DNA from 2 places in the Sphingobacterium sp. NPDC055346 genome. Region 2 is predicted to be linked to the other one. Evidence: riboswitches for the same ligand, from Rfam matches in the RefSeq annotation. Region 2 holds a riboswitch; the other holds the start of a gene.

What was found. Region 2 has a riboswitch for S-adenosylmethionine ahead of metE (5-methyltetrahydropteroyltriglutamate--homocysteine S-methyltransferase). Riboswitches for the same ligand answer to the same signal wherever they lie in the genome.
Region 1: linked by a shared signal. The riboswitch ahead of ACWICE_RS08085 (O-acetylhomoserine aminocarboxypropyltransferase/cysteine synthase family protein) and the one ahead of metE (5-methyltetrahydropteroyltriglutamate--homocysteine S-methyltransferase) in region 2 are both predicted to bind S-adenosylmethionine.

The regions. Positions count from the first base shown of each region.
Region 1 is NZ_JBSHMI010000003.1:261,008-269,139, forward strand. It holds RNA gene rnpB (RNase P RNA component class A) at 1-267, shown strand, start outside; gene ACWICE_RS08070 (sigma-54-dependent transcriptional regulator) at 318-1,697, shown strand; gene ACWICE_RS08075 (homoserine dehydrogenase) at 2,294-3,475, opposite strand; gene ACWICE_RS08080 (homoserine O-acetyltransferase family protein) at 3,475-4,536, opposite strand; gene ACWICE_RS08085 (O-acetylhomoserine aminocarboxypropyltransferase/cysteine synthase family protein) at 4,581-5,888, opposite strand; SAM riboswitch class I at 6,131-6,244, opposite strand; gene ACWICE_RS08090 (hypothetical protein) at 6,468-6,899, opposite strand; gene dapA (4-hydroxy-tetrahydrodipicolinate synthase) at 6,990-7,868, opposite strand; gene ligA (NAD-dependent DNA ligase LigA) at 7,897-8,132, opposite strand, start outside.
Region 2 is NZ_JBSHMI010000007.1:30,462-38,593, reverse strand. It holds gene ACWICE_RS14565 (hypothetical protein) at 1-5, opposite strand, end outside; gene ACWICE_RS14560 (sensor histidine kinase) at 132-2,003, shown strand; gene ACWICE_RS14555 (response regulator transcription factor) at 2,022-2,711, shown strand; SAM riboswitch class I at 2,947-3,045, shown strand; gene metE (5-methyltetrahydropteroyltriglutamate--homocysteine S-methyltransferase) at 3,121-5,430, shown strand; gene ACWICE_RS14545 (APC family permease) at 5,496-6,887, opposite strand; gene ACWICE_RS14540 (hypothetical protein) at 7,018-7,149, opposite strand; gene ACWICE_RS14535 (hypothetical protein) at 7,737-7,919, shown strand; gene ACWICE_RS14530 (DUF4833 domain-containing protein) at 7,985-8,132, shown strand, end outside.

The sequences.
Region 1 (8,132 bases), on a different contig from region 2:
CAAGTGCCACAGAAAATATACCGCCCCTCGGGGTAAGGGTGAAAACGTGAGGTAAGAGCTCACGGATTTGTATGGCGACATACATCTCGGTAAACCTCGTATGTTGAAAGACCAAATAGGTTGCAAGATCAGGAAGCGGCTCGTTTTCTGCCTTCGGGCACTTGCAATGGGTAGGTTGATGGAGTCTGTGTGTGAATGCAGACCTAGATAAATGATAGAAATTCTTATTTTAGAATACAGAACCCGGCTTACAAGGTTTGCTTCTTTTTTTTAATTATTGTACATTTTCTATTGCCTATAAACAAGTGTGTTAAGTTATGACAACAATTTTAATTATAGATGATGAGCGCCCAATCCGTAGCTCGTTACGTGATATCTTGGAATATGAAGACTACAAAGTCCTCGATGTCGACAACGGTGAGGACGGTCTGAAGATCTTGCAGAAAGAAAAAATCGACTTGGTATTATGTGATATCAAGATGAACAAAATGGACGGTATGGAAGTACTGACCGCTGCTAAAGAATTTTCCGACATCCCGTTCATCATGATCTCAGGTCATGGTACCATCGAAACAGCTGTTGAAGCTGCTCGTAAAGGTGCTTTCGACTTCCTGGAAAAACCTCTTGACCTCAACAGGTTATTGATAACCGTAAGGAATGCCCTGGAAAAAGGCTCCTTGGTCAAGGAAACAAAAGTCCTTAAGCGTAAAATCTCCAAAACTAAAGAAATCCTTGGTGACTCCTCGGGTATCAATTTGATCAAAGATACCATTGACAAAGTTGCCCCAACAGAAGCCCGCGTATTGATCACTGGGGCCAATGGTGCCGGAAAAGAATTGGTCGCGCGTTGGCTGCACGAGAAATCCTCTCGCTCTAGCTCAACCTTGGTCGAAGTTAACTGTGCCGCAATCCCTTCTGAATTGATCGAATCTGAATTGTTCGGCCATGAAAAAGGATCCTTTACCTCAGCGGTAAAACAGCGAATCGGAAAATTCGAACAAGCTAACAATGGTACCCTTTTCTTGGATGAGATCGGTGATATGAGCCTTTCTGCTCAAGCAAAGGTATTGAGGGCATTACAGGAAAATAAAATTACTAGGGTAGGTGGCGAAAAAGAAATCGATGTCAACGTGCGTGTGATTGCTGCAACCAACAAAGATCTTTTGAAAGAGATTGAAGAGGGCAACTTCCGTATGGACTTGTACCACCGTCTTAGTGTTATCTTGATCCATGTGCCTTCTTTGGCCGAACGTAAGGATGATATCCCAACTTTAGCCAATGCCTTCTGCGAAGAAGTGTGTGCAGAGTATAGCATGCCTGTCAAAGCTTTTACACCAGATGCCATGAAAGCCCTTCAATCTTTGCCTTGGAGCGGTAACATCCGTGAGCTAAGGAACATGATCGAACGCTTGATCATCTTGTGTGATAAGAAAATCACCGAAGAAGATGTATTGAAATTTGCCAACCCAGGCGGTCCGATCACTGCAAATAGCCTTGCCGGAAACCATACGAGCAATGGATTTGATATGGAGCAATTTACCTCTTTCCAAGACTTTAAAGACTTCTCTGAATGCGAATTCATTAAATACAAATTGGAAAGAAACAATTGGAATGTCTCCAAGACAGCTGATGACCTTGATATACAAAGAAGTCACCTGTACAGTAAGATCGAAAAATTCGGACTGAAAAGAGACTAAGCTTAATATCTTGAAATATTATACAAACACAATACAACGAAAAAGGCCTGATCTAATCAGGCCTTTTTTTATTATACGTATATTTTAATACGTTGTTAATCGTTGAATTTCCGTTTTTGTCGACTATATAACATATATATAGCAACGGTCAAAACTATAATTCCGATTATTAAATACGGTAATGCAGATCCCTCACTCGTGCTAGCGTTGGTGTTGTCCTGTGCAAACAAACCAATAGATACTGCATTTAGTAGTACTAACACATTCCACTTTCTCATGATCAATTTGTTTTTTTAAGTTTATATAATAATATACGAATAATATAACGCAAAAACCATGACAAAGCAAATGTATTAACAATTATTTAACCTATTAAATGCCAAAATCCGCCATTGTAATGATAATGTTACCCTGAAAACGTTATTGTCATCCATTTAGTTGTTTTTTTATTTCAAAAAACAAAAATTTTCAAATGAAATAGAAGGATATCTGATTGTATTTCAACCTCTTTATGGCCTAAATAGAAATCGTTCTAAAACAAAAAAAGTGTTAATCCTTTTCAGGAAAAACACTTTCTATCTTAATTTAAAATGGAATTAAATGATTTCAGCTAAAAAATTACCCTGCTGATGGATAATTTCGCGCTTGGCGATAATTTCTTGAAGATTAATGGTTCCAATCACATATTTATGATCATCGCTAAAGAACCGCTCAGAAATACTGATAAAATCAATGTTTTCCAAAACATCCTCATCTTCATATCGGAAATAAACTTTTAGAGCATAGTCAGTTGAATATTCCACCTGTTGTGCCTCTAAATGTTTTTTGTACTCGTATTTGTAATCATATCTTAATGCAGCAATATCTGAAAGTACTGCAGAACCTGTAGGGTGGCCACCGGCTCCTTTGCCATAGAAAAATTGCTCATCGGCAAACGCAGCTTTAACCAATACCCCATTGTATTCGTTTTCTACATTCTGCAAGATATTGCCTTTGGAGATAAATTTAGGGAGAACATAAAGAACGACCTTGTTATTTGTTATCTCCTTGGCCAAAGGGATCAATTTAATTTTATAGTTTTTCTCTCTGGCATATCTGATATCGGCATTGCCCAATGTGTCGATCCCTAAATTCAGGATTTCGTCCGGGTTGATGTAGATGCCATAGGCATGAGATGCTACAATGGCCAATTTGTATTTGGGATCATATCCACCAACATCCAATGTCGGATCAGTTTCTGCAAATCCTAATTCCTGGGCTCTTTTCAATGCCTCATCATAGCTTTGGTTATCATTGAAGATCTTGGAAAGGATGTAGTTGGAAGAACCATTGAAGATACCGCTTACAGAGTGTAAAAGCTCGTTGTCATAGTATTCTTCTAGGTTTCTGATGATAGGGATACTACCGCAGACTGCTCCTTCATATAATAGGGAAGTACCATGTTGATTTTGGATCTCGGTCAATTCCTCTAGATGGGTAGCGATCATTTTTTTATTGGCAGAAACAACGTTCTTTCCAGTTGTCAATGCTCTTTTTGTAATCTCAAAAGCAGCTTCGGCATCATCGATCAATTCAACAACGGTATTGATCTCTGGGTCTTCCAGAATAGCATTGGCATCTGTGGTAAACAATTCCTCAGGCAAGGTCCTTTTTTTATCCGCGTTCTTGATAACAAATTTCTTGATCTCTAAGTTTAGGTTCTTTGTTTTTATGATATCGTATAAACCTTGTCCCACCACACCAAATCCAAACATCCCGATGGTAAGTTTCTTACTCATTATTCTTTAATTAAATTTAAGTGATTTTCTGCTTTTGTATTATGTTTCTCAAGAAAGTTGCCTATGACTTGAGTCAGGGTTTTTGTTTCAATCAAGAAGCCATCATGTCCAAAAAAGGAATGCAGCTCATAGTATTCCGCATTTGGAATATGTTTCGCGATGAATTCCTGTTCTTGTGGAGGGAATAGCACATCCGAAGGAATACCTATGATCAGGGCATTGACGCCCTCAATTGAGCTTAATACTTGCTCCACCTGTCCACGTCCTCTGCCTAGATGATGGCTATCCATGGCTTTGGTCAAATACCAATAGGAAAATGCATTGAATCTCTTGACTAATTTATCCCCTTGATAGGCTTGGTAGGAGGATGCTTTGTAAGCGTCTGTTTTGTCATGGTCCGATTCCACTTGGGTCGTTCCATAGGCATTGTATGTCCTATACGACAATAATGCCATGCTGCGGGCCGCCTTTAATCCGTTCAATCCAGCATCATCCCTTTGCTCTTTAAAGCTGGAATCTGCTTCGATCGCAAGCCTTTGGCTTTCATTGAATGCGATTCCCCACGGTGAGAAAAACGCATTTGTTCCGATAGCAATCAGATTATGGATCTTTATGGTTTTGGATACCGTCCATTCCAAAGCTTGTTGACCGCCTAGAGATCCTCCAATCAAGGTGTTGATTTCTTGGATCCCTAGATGATCAGCTAATAGTCCATGTGCTTTAACAATATCTCTGATCGTGAACTGAGGAAAGTCCGAATAATAGGGTAGGTTGGTGTCAGGGTCAATGGATAGGGGATTCGTCGTCCCATAATGTGAGCCCAGTACATTGGCACAGATAATGAAATAATCCTTATCGTTGAATAACTCATTTTCGCCAAATAATCCTGGCCACCAGTCAAAAACATCTGAATTTGCAGTCAATGCATGACATACCCAAATTACATTGGATTTATCCTCATTTAGCTTTCCATAGCTATGGTAGGCTATCTGTAGGTTTGCCAGTTTTTTACCACTCTCTAATTCGAAGTCTTGGCTATATCCGAAAGTCTTTACACTCATTCTCTTTAATTATCTTCCTCCTAAAAAATCAGTTAAGCCCCCACTTACTTGATTTTGTCAAATGCTTGTGTTAAGTCTGCTTTAATATCGTCGATGTGCTCGATACCCACCGAAAGTCTCAATTGACCTGGAGCAACTCCAGCTGCTTTCTGCGCCTCTGCACTCAATTGTTGGTGTGTCGTTGCAGCAGGATGGATAATCAGGGATTTCGCATCTCCTACGTTCGCCAAATGGCTGATCAATTCCAAAGAGTCAATGAACTCATTCGCCTTATCAACTCCACCTTTGATGGTAAAGGATAATACCGCACCATATCCGTTTTTCAGATATTTTTGTGCATTCTGATGGTATGGGTGGTTTTTCAATCCTGGGTAGCTTACTTGCTCTACTTGTGGATGTGCTTCCAACCATTGTGCGATTTCCAAGGTATTGTCAACATGGCGTTGAACACGAAGAGACAAGGTCTCCAGACCTTGTACCAAAAGCCATGAATTGAATGGAGATAGGGCAGGGCCGAAATCTCTTAATCCTTCAACGCGAGCGCGGATAGCAAATTGAATGTTCCCAAACGGTCCGCCTTCACCGAATACATCCGAGAATACTAAACCATGGTAACCTTCAGAAGGCTCTGAGAATTGTTTGAATTTACCATTTCCCCAGTTGTAGTTACCGCCATCGATAATCACACCACCAATACTCGTTCCGTGACCACCGATCCATTTTGTTGCCGATTCTACAACCACATTGGCGCCATGCTCCAATGGTTTGAACAGATAACCGCCAGCACCAAAAGTGTTGTCCACGATCAATGGTAGGTCATGTTTCTTGGCAACCGATGCGATACGCTCGAAATCAGGAATATTGTAACTCGGATTCCCAATCGTTTCTACATAGATCGCTTTAGTTTTATCGTCGATCAAGGCTTCAATTTTATCTGCATCCGAATCTTCAGCAAATCTTGCCTCAATGCCTAATCGCTTAAAAGAAACCTTGAACTGGTTATAGGTACCTCCGTAAAGATTTGATCCTGAAACAAAGTTTTCACCTGCCTCGAGGATATTGGTCAAGGCCAAGAATTGTGCTGCCTGACCAGAAGACACAGCTACAGCTGCCACACCACCTTCTAATGCCGCGATACGTTTTTCAAAAACATCCGTAGTTGGATTCATGATCCGCGTATAGATATTTCCAAATTGCTTAAGGGCAAATAAATTCGCGCCATGTTCCGCATTTTCGAAAACATAGGAGGTAGTCTGATATATAGGTAATGCTCTGGATCCAGTTGTAGGGTCTACATCTTGACCTGCGTGCACTTGTAGTGTTTCAAATTTAAGATTTTTGTTGTCTGCCATTTTTATGTTGATTATTGATGTTAGTAAATTGAATATATGATTTCCTTTCTTGCTATGCTATTGGTCGTCTGTACTCTATTATTTTTGCACTTTTTCCTCGTGCTCAAACATAGTGACGACTATCGCATTCGGGTAATGCAAATAATACAGCTGGAAATAAATTGAATGTTGAGATCTGTTGCTGGTTTTCCAACAAGATACACTAATTCCGATTTTGAAAATTTTGAAGTCATAGTCTATTTCATTTATATGCTCCTGGGCTTTATTGCCTCGGACAGGAATTGGCACCTTTTCAATCCTTATTGAAGGTTGCCAGTGGGTCATTGAGCCAGTCTCTCGCCACTTCTTTATAAATCAAGACCATCTTTTTAGAGAGGTAATGATTAGCGTACCACTATCGAAGTACTCCGCAAATATAGTTCACGAAATTTAATTTTGCAATCTTTTTCTGAAAAGTTTATTCTTTGGCAGATCCCATTACCACTTTTCCCTATAAAGACCAGGGCTTCAACCTTTGTTAGTCCCTTCTCTAACGTCGGTTGAAGCCCCAATATTTTTCTGATATATATTTCCGATCAACTAAAAGGTAGTTGTCTTCGCATCACGCATTTGAATGATTTTGTCTACCACGTAGCGTGTATTCCCACGCCATGGTAATACGCCATGATATTCCTTATAATGAAGGTCAAAGGCTTTCCCGCTATTTAGTTCCAAGATATGGAAAACTGAGTCGTTTTCAATGGAGAATTCAAATTCATTGCTCGAAAGACCGGTCCCGGTCTTTTGCGAACGGATCCCCTCTTGGATCAGCTTTCCTTCGTAGGTCTTAAATAAATTTCCCTTTTTTACCGCATAATTCAAAACGCCAGATTTAACGCCTTCTCCAAATACAAAATAATATTTGAAATAAACAAATCCAGCAAAAGCCAGAAATAGAATAAGTAAAAACCAGCTGATGAATTTCTTGAACTTTGAACCTTTAGTGCTAGGTTGTGGGTTAGTTGTTTCCATTTTTTTTGATTCAGTTTCTATTTGGTAACAAAAAGAATACCTAAAAATAAAAAAGGTTGGCGAATTTCCATTGCCAACCTTATATTTTTTTTAACCTAGTAGCTGCATCTCTGCATCGATTGCTTCCTTGGTCTTGTCACTTACCGGAACCAATGGAAGCCTAACATGGTCTTTGCCAATCCCTTTCTTTTCTAGGATATATTTGACACCAGCAGGATTTCCCTCAATAAAACAAAGGTCAATGATCTTCAATAATTCCAAGTGAATGGCCCTTGCTTCCACATAGTTTCCTTCGCGACATAGATGTGCCAAGGCTGAAACTTTGGTAGGGTAGGCATTGCCGACAACCGAAATGATTCCGGCCGCACCCATCGCCATCATAGGCAATGTAACGGGGTCATCCCCAGAAATCAGGAGAAAGTCCTTTGGTTTATCTCGAAGGATCTCACTGAACTGTGCAAAATTCCCCGATGCTTCCTTGGTCGCTACAATATTTTTAAAATCCTTGGCCAAACGAACGGTAGTCGCTGGACTTATATTGCTGCCCGTCCTTCCTGGTACATTATAAAGGATAATAGGAAGTTTAGATGCCTCCGCGATTGCTTTGTAATGCTGATAGATGCCTTCTTGTGTTGGTTTGTTATAGTATGGAGAAACCGAAAGGATCGCAGCATAGTCAAGGATCTCAAAGTTCTTGATCTGTTCCACGATTTCATAGCTGTTGTTTCCACCAATTCCAGCTACCAATGGAATACGCTTATTAACGTGCTTCGAAGTAAATTGCCACAGCTTCTTTCGTTCATCTTGGGTTAGGGTAGCTGTTTCTCCAGTGGTACCCAATGAAACCAAATAATCAATGCCACCTTCAATCTGAAAATCTATCAGATTGCCGAGGCTTTCGTAATCTACTGTGCCGTCTGCGTGAAATGGAGTGACTAATGCCACTCCCGCACCTTGAAGCTCGTTCATCGTTTATGTATATTTATTTATTTTATTCTTATTTATTGATCATCGCCAGCAGCTGAACATCCGAGATCATCGGAACCTGAAGTTTTTCTGCCTTCGCTAATTTCGATGGTCCCATTTTGTCTCCTGCCACCAGATAGTTCAGTTTTGAAGAAATACTGCTCAACATCTTTCCGCCATGCGACTCAATCAGTTCTGTCAATTCTTCCCGCGAATGGTCCGCAAATACGCCCGATATCAAAAAGGTTTTGCCCAAGAGACTATCGC
Region 2 (8,132 bases):
TTCATAATCAGTATCTTAAGTCATTATTCTATAACAAAAGAAATCCTATTCTGCTAAAAAAGCTAAAAACTTGCTGTTAAATTGTGTTAAATGAGAAAATTAGCTGTTTTCCCTTATTACTTTTGTAACAAATGAAAAAAAGAAGTATTGCATTGATTATTTGGCTTATGTCCATCGCGCTGATCGGCGTAATGGCAATGCAGTATTATTTTGTGCGGGAATCCTTCATCAAGGAGTCCAAACTTTTTGATGAGGAAGTCAAGGCATCCCTTTCGGCCGTGGCCAATAAGATCGAGCGTCAGGAAATCTATGATTTCGCAAGGGAACAAGAACGACTTAACCAAGAGAAGTTCAGGATTGACCAGGAACGCATCCAAAAGAACGAGAAGATCCTTGCCTTGCAGGTGCAATACCAGGACAGCATCAAAACCTTGCAGAGAAGGGCTTTTGCCCATACCACCAGGTTCAACTTCCTAGAAAGAGAACTGAACCAACAGTTCCCGGCGGTACCCATCAGCAATGATTTCTACGAAACGTACCTAAATAGAAAAGAATACAAGCACCTTGTGCGAATCACCTTGGAACAGGGCCTAACCTCCGACAATACCATTGGAGAGTTCACCAATGTGGAGGCCATCAAGGTCGTCCCTAGGGTTGCGCAGAAGGACGATAGCACCCGATACCTGATCCCCGTATTCAACCCACCTTCCACCGAAGCGATTGCTTACCAGATCAGGACCCTACCTCCGCGTTATGATTCCAAGACCCTGTCAAAGATCGAGGAACTCGAGATTAAGCTCAATAACCTGAGAGGACAGCGATTATCAGAGGCTGCAACACTATATGACACCATTGCCATGTTAGGAGGCAAGAAAAGCTCTGTAATCGCCGATGTAGCCATGGGTATGGAATTATCCAAAAGACCTTTGGCCGAACGTATCAACGGGAAGAAAACCGTCAATCTATTGATCCACGAACTCCGTGAAAGAGGAATAAAATCCTCCTTCGTCATGGAGATCAAGGATTTCAATAAAATGCCCGTTTTCCAAGGAGTCTATCAATTCAACAACGAGCAACTCAAGGAAGTCAATAATCCTTTGATCTATACCGCTAGACTATTCCAAGGAGACCGTGGCAATGCTCCTGGCGAGCTTAGCATACATTTCCCTAACAAGGGCGGAATTATTGCCGAGACCATGGGCTATTGGCTATTTCCGACCATCCTAGCCTTATTGGCGCTGTTGATCGGATGTTTTGCCTATACCTTGAGCATCATCTTCAAACAGAAGAAGATGTCGGAGATGAAAACCGACTTCATCAACAACATGACCCACGAGTTCAAGACGCCGGTAGCCACCATCATGATCGCCAGTGAATCCTTACGTGACCCTGAGATTTCCGCCGATGGCAAGCGTGTCAACAAATTGGCAAACATTATCTACGATGAGAATGTCCGTTTAGGCTCGCATATCGAACGCGTCCTGAACATTGCCCGTCTGGAGAAAGAAAACCTAAAGATCGAGCGCACCAATGTGCACATCAACTCCTTGGCCAACGCAGTCTTGGAGAGCATGCGACTACAGATGGACAAGGCAGAAGGCACCTTGAATATTGACATTTCAGCAGGCAATGATTTAGTGGTGGGCGATGAACTTCACCTTTCCAATGTGATGTTCAACCTGGTCGACAATGCAATTAAATACTCTCAAGAAAAACCAGAAATCACTTTTAAGACTTTTAATAGAGGGAACAGTATCGTAATATCAGTTGCAGACAAGGGAATGGGAATGACCAAGGACCAACAAGAAAAGATATTTGACCAGTTCTATCGCATACCTACGGGAAATATCCACAACGTGAAAGGCTTCGGTCTAGGGCTAAGCTATGTTAACGATATCATCAAAAGACTGAACGGAAAAATCTCCGTAAAAAGCGAAAAAGATAAAGGCACACAATTTGAAGTAACTCTTCCTTTAAAGGACGCATCCAAGGAAGTAGCATAACATAAGAAAGAGAAAAGTATGAATCAAAAGATATTATTAGCAGAAGATGATCCTAATTTGGGCGAATTACTGAAGGATTATCTTGAATTAAAAGGAAAATTTGACGTTGTGCTCTGTACAGATGGTCAAGAAGGAATGGATGCCTTCCGAAAGGAAGAATTCGACCTTTGCATCCTGGATGTCATGATGCCCAAAAAAGATGGCTTCTCCCTTGGAAAGGATATCCGCAAGATCAATCAGACGGTCCCTATCATCTATGCTACTGCAAAAGGCATGATGGAGGACAAAACCCAGGCCTTCGAACTAGGTGGTGACGACTATATCACCAAGCCTTTCCGTGTTGAAGAACTTTTATTGAGAATAAATGCGCTATTAAAGAGAGCTTCCAAGGACAAAGAAGAAGAAGTATCAGACAAGTTTGAGATCGGCGATTATTTCTTCGATTACACCAGTCAGATTATCTCCTACAAAGGTCAACAGCAGAAACTGTCTACCAAGGAGGCCGAGTTGCTTCGTTTGCTTTGCTTAAAGAAAAATGATGTCCTGACCCGCGAAGAAGCCCTGATCAAAATATGGCATGACGACAATTACTTTACCGGCCGAAGCATGGACGTATTCCTGAGTAAACTGAGGAAATACCTCAAAGAAGATCCAAACGTGGAAATCGTCAATGTGCATGGTAAAGGATATAAATTGTTGGTTAGCTAAAAAGACTTGAGACAATAGACATAAGACAGTAGACAGAAAATATGGGATAAATATCTGTCCAATTTCATGTCCTAAAGATAAAAATATTATTACCATAAGAAAGGGGAATAGTTTACACTATTCCCCTTTCTTATGGTTGTTTAAGGACCTCAGCTTTTCTATTGTCTTGTGTCTTTTGTCTGATAGTCTAAAGATTTTCCTTGGAAAATAAAAATCTTATCCATATCTTAGCCGACGCTTATAGAGAAAGGCAGAGGGACTAGACCCGATGAAGCCTTAGCAACCTGTCTCTTGACAAGGTGCTACATTCTACCCCGATTGGGAAAGATAAGCTGGTTACAGGAATCCTAGGTAGCCTTCTCTTAGCAAAAAGACTTATTGGAATTTATTTAATTTAGTAGAGAACTATATGCTATTAACAAACAATTTAGGCTACCCACGTGTGGGTGCTTTCCGTGAACTGAAGAAAGCTAACGAAGCTTACTGGGCAAAGAAAATCAGCGCGGAAGAATTATTGCAGGCTGGACTTAAAATCCGTGAAAGCAATTGGAAGACTCAAAAAGATGCAGGTATCGAATTGATCCCATCGAATGATTTCTCATTCTATGACCAAGTCCTAGACTTATCTTTAACTGTTGGAGCTATTCCCGCTCGTTACAACTCCCTTTTGAACAAAATCGATCGCCAATATAACCTAGACTTATATTTTGCGATGGCTCGTGGTTTCCAAGAAGGTGGCGTTGATGTAACTGCCATGGAAATGACCAAGTGGTTTGATACAAACTACCACTATATCGTTCCTGAATTCGTGAAAGATCAAGAATTCAAACTGACTTCAGAAAAATTCCTAAGTGAATACAATGAAGCAAAACAATCAGGTATCGAAACTAAACCTGTCCTGATTGGCCCTATCACTTACTTATTGTTAGGTAAAGAAAAAGAAGCTGATTTTAACCGTATCGATCTAATCGACAGATTACTTCCAGTATACGAAGAGATCTTGGCTAAACTTGCTGATGCTGGCGCTAAATACGTGCAGATCGATGAGCCTTTCTTGGCTTTAGATATCGATGATGCTACCAAAGCTCTTTACGGAAAAGTATTCGAAAAGTTAGCTGCAGCTGCCAAAGGCATCAAATTAATCGTTGCTACATACTTCGAGGCATTAGGAAACAACGAAGACATTGCTGTTAACCTTCCTGTGCATGCGTTACACCTAGACTTAGTTCGTGGTGAAAACCAACTTGACACTATATTATCCAAAGTTCCTGCTTCCCTAACCCTTTCATTAGGTGTTGTTGAAGGCCGTAACATTTGGAAAAACGACTACGAAAACTCATTGAAAAAAATCAAACAAGCTGTTGATGCTTTAGGAAAAGACCGTGTATGGATCGCTCCTTCCTCATCTTTATTGCATGTTCCTTTTGATTTGGACAATGAGAACAATGAAGAGTCCCTACCTGCTGAGGTTAAAAACTGGTTAGCATTCGCTAAACAAAAATTAGCTGAGGTAAAAGACCTTGCAGTATTGGCTGAAGGTGAAGTTGATGCTGAAACACAAAAACGTTTCGAAGCAAACAAAGAAGCTGCTGAAAGCCGCCGTACTTCTCCATTAATCCACAGACCAGAGGTTAAAAACCGCGTCAGCAACATCACTGATGAAGATGCTAAGCGTACTTCTACTTTCAACGCTCGTAAAGAAGCGCAACAAGCGAAGTTCAATCTTCCAGGATTCGCAACCACTACAATCGGTTCATTCCCACAAACTAAGGATGTTCGTAAATGGAGAGCTGACTTGAAAAAAGGTGCCATCTCTCAAGAAGAATACGATAAAGAAATCGCTGCTGAAACAGAAAGAACAATCCGTTTACAGGAAGATTTAGATATCGATGTATTGGTACACGGTGAATTCGAACGTAATGACATGGTGGAATACTTCGGTGAGCAATTAGCTGGATATGCATTCACACAAAACGGATGGGTTCAATCTTACGGTTCTCGTTGTGTTAAACCTCCAATTATTTTTGGTGATGTTTACCGTCCTGAAGACATGACTGTTCGTTGGTCTGCTTATGCGCAGTCTTTGACTAACCGTCCTGTAAAAGGAATGTTGACTGGTCCTGTAACCATCTTACAATGGTCATTCGTACGTAACGACCAACCTCGTTCTACAACTACATACCAAATCGCTTTGGCAATCTTGGACGAAGTTCAGGCATTGGAAAAAGCAGGTATCAAGATCATCCAAATTGATGAGCCAGCTATCCGTGAAGGACTTCCGCTACGCAAAGCTGATCAGCAGGAATACTTAGACTGGGCTGTACGTGCATTCCGCGTTTCTTCATCCAATGTTGATGACGATACACAAATCCACACGCACATGTGCTATTCTGAGTTCAACGATATTATCCAAGATATCGCTGCCATGGATGCTGACGTAATCACCATCGAGACTTCTCGTTCTCAAATGGAACTGTTAGATGCTTTCGCAGACTTCAAATATCCTAACGATATTGGTCCAGGTGTATATGATATCCACTCTCCACGTGTTCCTAGCACAGAAGAGATGGTTAACTTATTACGCAAAGCAAAAGCAGTAGTTCCTGCAGAGCAATTATGGGTAAACCCTGACTGTGGTCTGAAGACTCGTGCTTGGCCAGAAACTAAAGCTGCCTTAGAATCTATGGTAGAAGCTGCCAAAATCCTAAGAGCTGAATAAGAAACATTAGTAATTTAAAATAAGATAAAGGCCGAGCAATTTTTGTTCGGCCTTTTACTTATCATTTATTTTAATACAGGTTTCTTTCGATTGGCAAAATAATAGATCGGCACTCCCATCAGGATCAATATAAACCCAGGCCAGGTGTACTGTGGTTTATACAAGATCAAAAGCACACAGAAAGCTGTTCCGATCAAGAGATAGACCAATGGAGGGATAGGATATAAGAATGTTTTATAGGGTCTTTCCAGATCAGGTCTCTTCCAGCGCTGATACATCATCGCCAGGACCGTGATCATATAGAAAATCACGATCACAAAGGACACCATGTCCAATAGGTTCCCATACTGCCCGCTCAAACACAATAGCGAAGCCCAGATTCCCTGAAACCACAGTGATCTTTCCGGAACATCATTCTTGTTGTTTGGAATGGCCTGCTTCAGAAAAAGGCCATCCTTGGCCATGCTCTGAAAAACCCTTGCTCCTGAAAGCACAATTCCATTCACGCAGCCAAAGGTTGAGATCATCACCAATATGGCCATGATAATGGTCCCTGCGCTTCCCAATAACTTTTCAGCTGCAGCTATCGCAACACGATCATTCGCGGCAAAGGCAATTTCTTCTCGATTTAAAGTGGCTAAATAAACATAATTGGCAAACAGGTAGAGGATCATCACCAAGCTGGTTCCGATCACCATGGCTATTACCACAGTCTTCTTCGCATTCTTAATCTCCCCCGCCACGAAGGTTACATTTTCCCAGGCTACACTACTGAAAACCGAACCTACCATGGCCGCAGCAATTCCACCAAGCAACACATTACCTGAAATCTCTTTCCAGCTTGAATGGTCAAGATTCTGCGAAGCAGACCAACCGAAGCTCATGTTCCCTGAAAACTGATTGCTCTCGATCAATAGAAGCCCGCCAACGATTAGGGCCAATAAGGCAATGACCTTGGAAGAGGTGAAGACGGATTGGACAATCTTGCCACTCCGCACCCCCTTACTGTTGATAAAAGTTAACAACAGTATGATTCCAATGGCAAGGATCTGCATCCAGGTGATCATAAAGGTGCCATTCTGGTAAATGGGAGCTGCATCATTCAGCTGTGGAAAGAGGTAGCCGGCGAATTTGCCAAAAGCAACCGCAACAGCGGCAATGGTTCCTGTCTGGATCACGGCAAATAAGCTCCATCCATACAGAAAGCCAGTCATTTTCCCAAAGACTTCAGTCAGGTAGGTATATTGTCCACCAGCTTTAGGGTACATCGAAGAAAGTTCACCATAACAGATTGCGGCAGCAATGGTCGCAACCGCAGTAATCAGCCATACAGCAATCAGCCAATAGCCCGACCCTAACTGTCGCATCATATCCGATGAAACAATAAAGATCCCACTTCCAATCATAGAACCCATGACAATCATAATGGAGTCCCATAAATTGAGTTTTTTATTCATAATTGGTTATTATATTCACCAAACGTACAAATAATTATTATGTTAATAATTTTCTTATTTCATAAAATTGTTGTTACCACATTTATTAGCGTAAATGAGACATCTCACACAGTATCAGCGTATCATGCCGTTACCTGAAGAAGAAAGGTTCTCGGAACATAGCATAGCTTTCCTGTAAATAAACCGGTATTGGCGTACAGTTCGTCAATCTTCGATTGACGATGACAGAGCCTTTTGCTGGAGTACCGAACAGATTCTTCACGAATTGTTCAGAATCAGAAGTTTTCTGAGAGGGATTCAGAGTGAAACGAAGAATCTATTACTGTTTTTTTTAATGGATTGTTATCATTGCGAAATCGTAAGATGAGCAATCTATTTTCTTTCCACAGAAAGATTCATTGAAAAATATTTCACCCACGCTGTGGGTTCTCTTTGTAGACAAACATTATCCTTCCGAAGGAAGCCCCTTAGCCACCGGCTCATTTCCAATGGCGGAAAAATGGAAAGAATGCCGTTGCCCTGTGCGATGGGATTGCTAAAATAAATCTGCCCTTCTAGGGCAGTATAGCTCAAAAATCATCCTTTACCCCTGTCAACCTGAAGCACGAAGGTTCTCGGAACCAGACAAATAATCTTGGCGAAAGGTTCCTGCACCTTCGGTCCAGGATGACACGCATGGGTATAAGAAAACCATACAGATTCCTCACTATACGTTCAGAATCAAAATGCGCTAAAGAAGGCTCCAAAAGTAACGAAGAGAATCATTTCACCTTTATGGCCATTCCCACTGTAGACCTCCAAATCAAACATTATCATTTTGAAATTGTTTAATAAACTAAACACAGAACTATGAATAGATATATTGGATTTTTGGCACTTGCACTGACAACATCATTGTTCAGCAGCTGTTCGTTAATTGAAGGAATTTTTAAAGCAGGGATGTGGTGGGGAATCATCTTGGTGATTGGCGCCGTTGTCCTCGTAATATGGTTGATTTCCAAGCTGTTTGGGGGACGCGGGGGAACAAATTAAACTTTAACTAAAATTTCATTATCACTTAATGCGAATATCAGTAACTTCCCATCAAAATAAATAAGATGAATAGATTCATTTTGAGCTTACTGATATTCGTTACTACTCACTATGCACAAGCCCAAGAAGGCTACCCTACTCCAACCAACAAAGAAAACCTGCTCTTCTATATCCAACACAATCGAGGTAAGAACACCTTTATCTACGACCTGA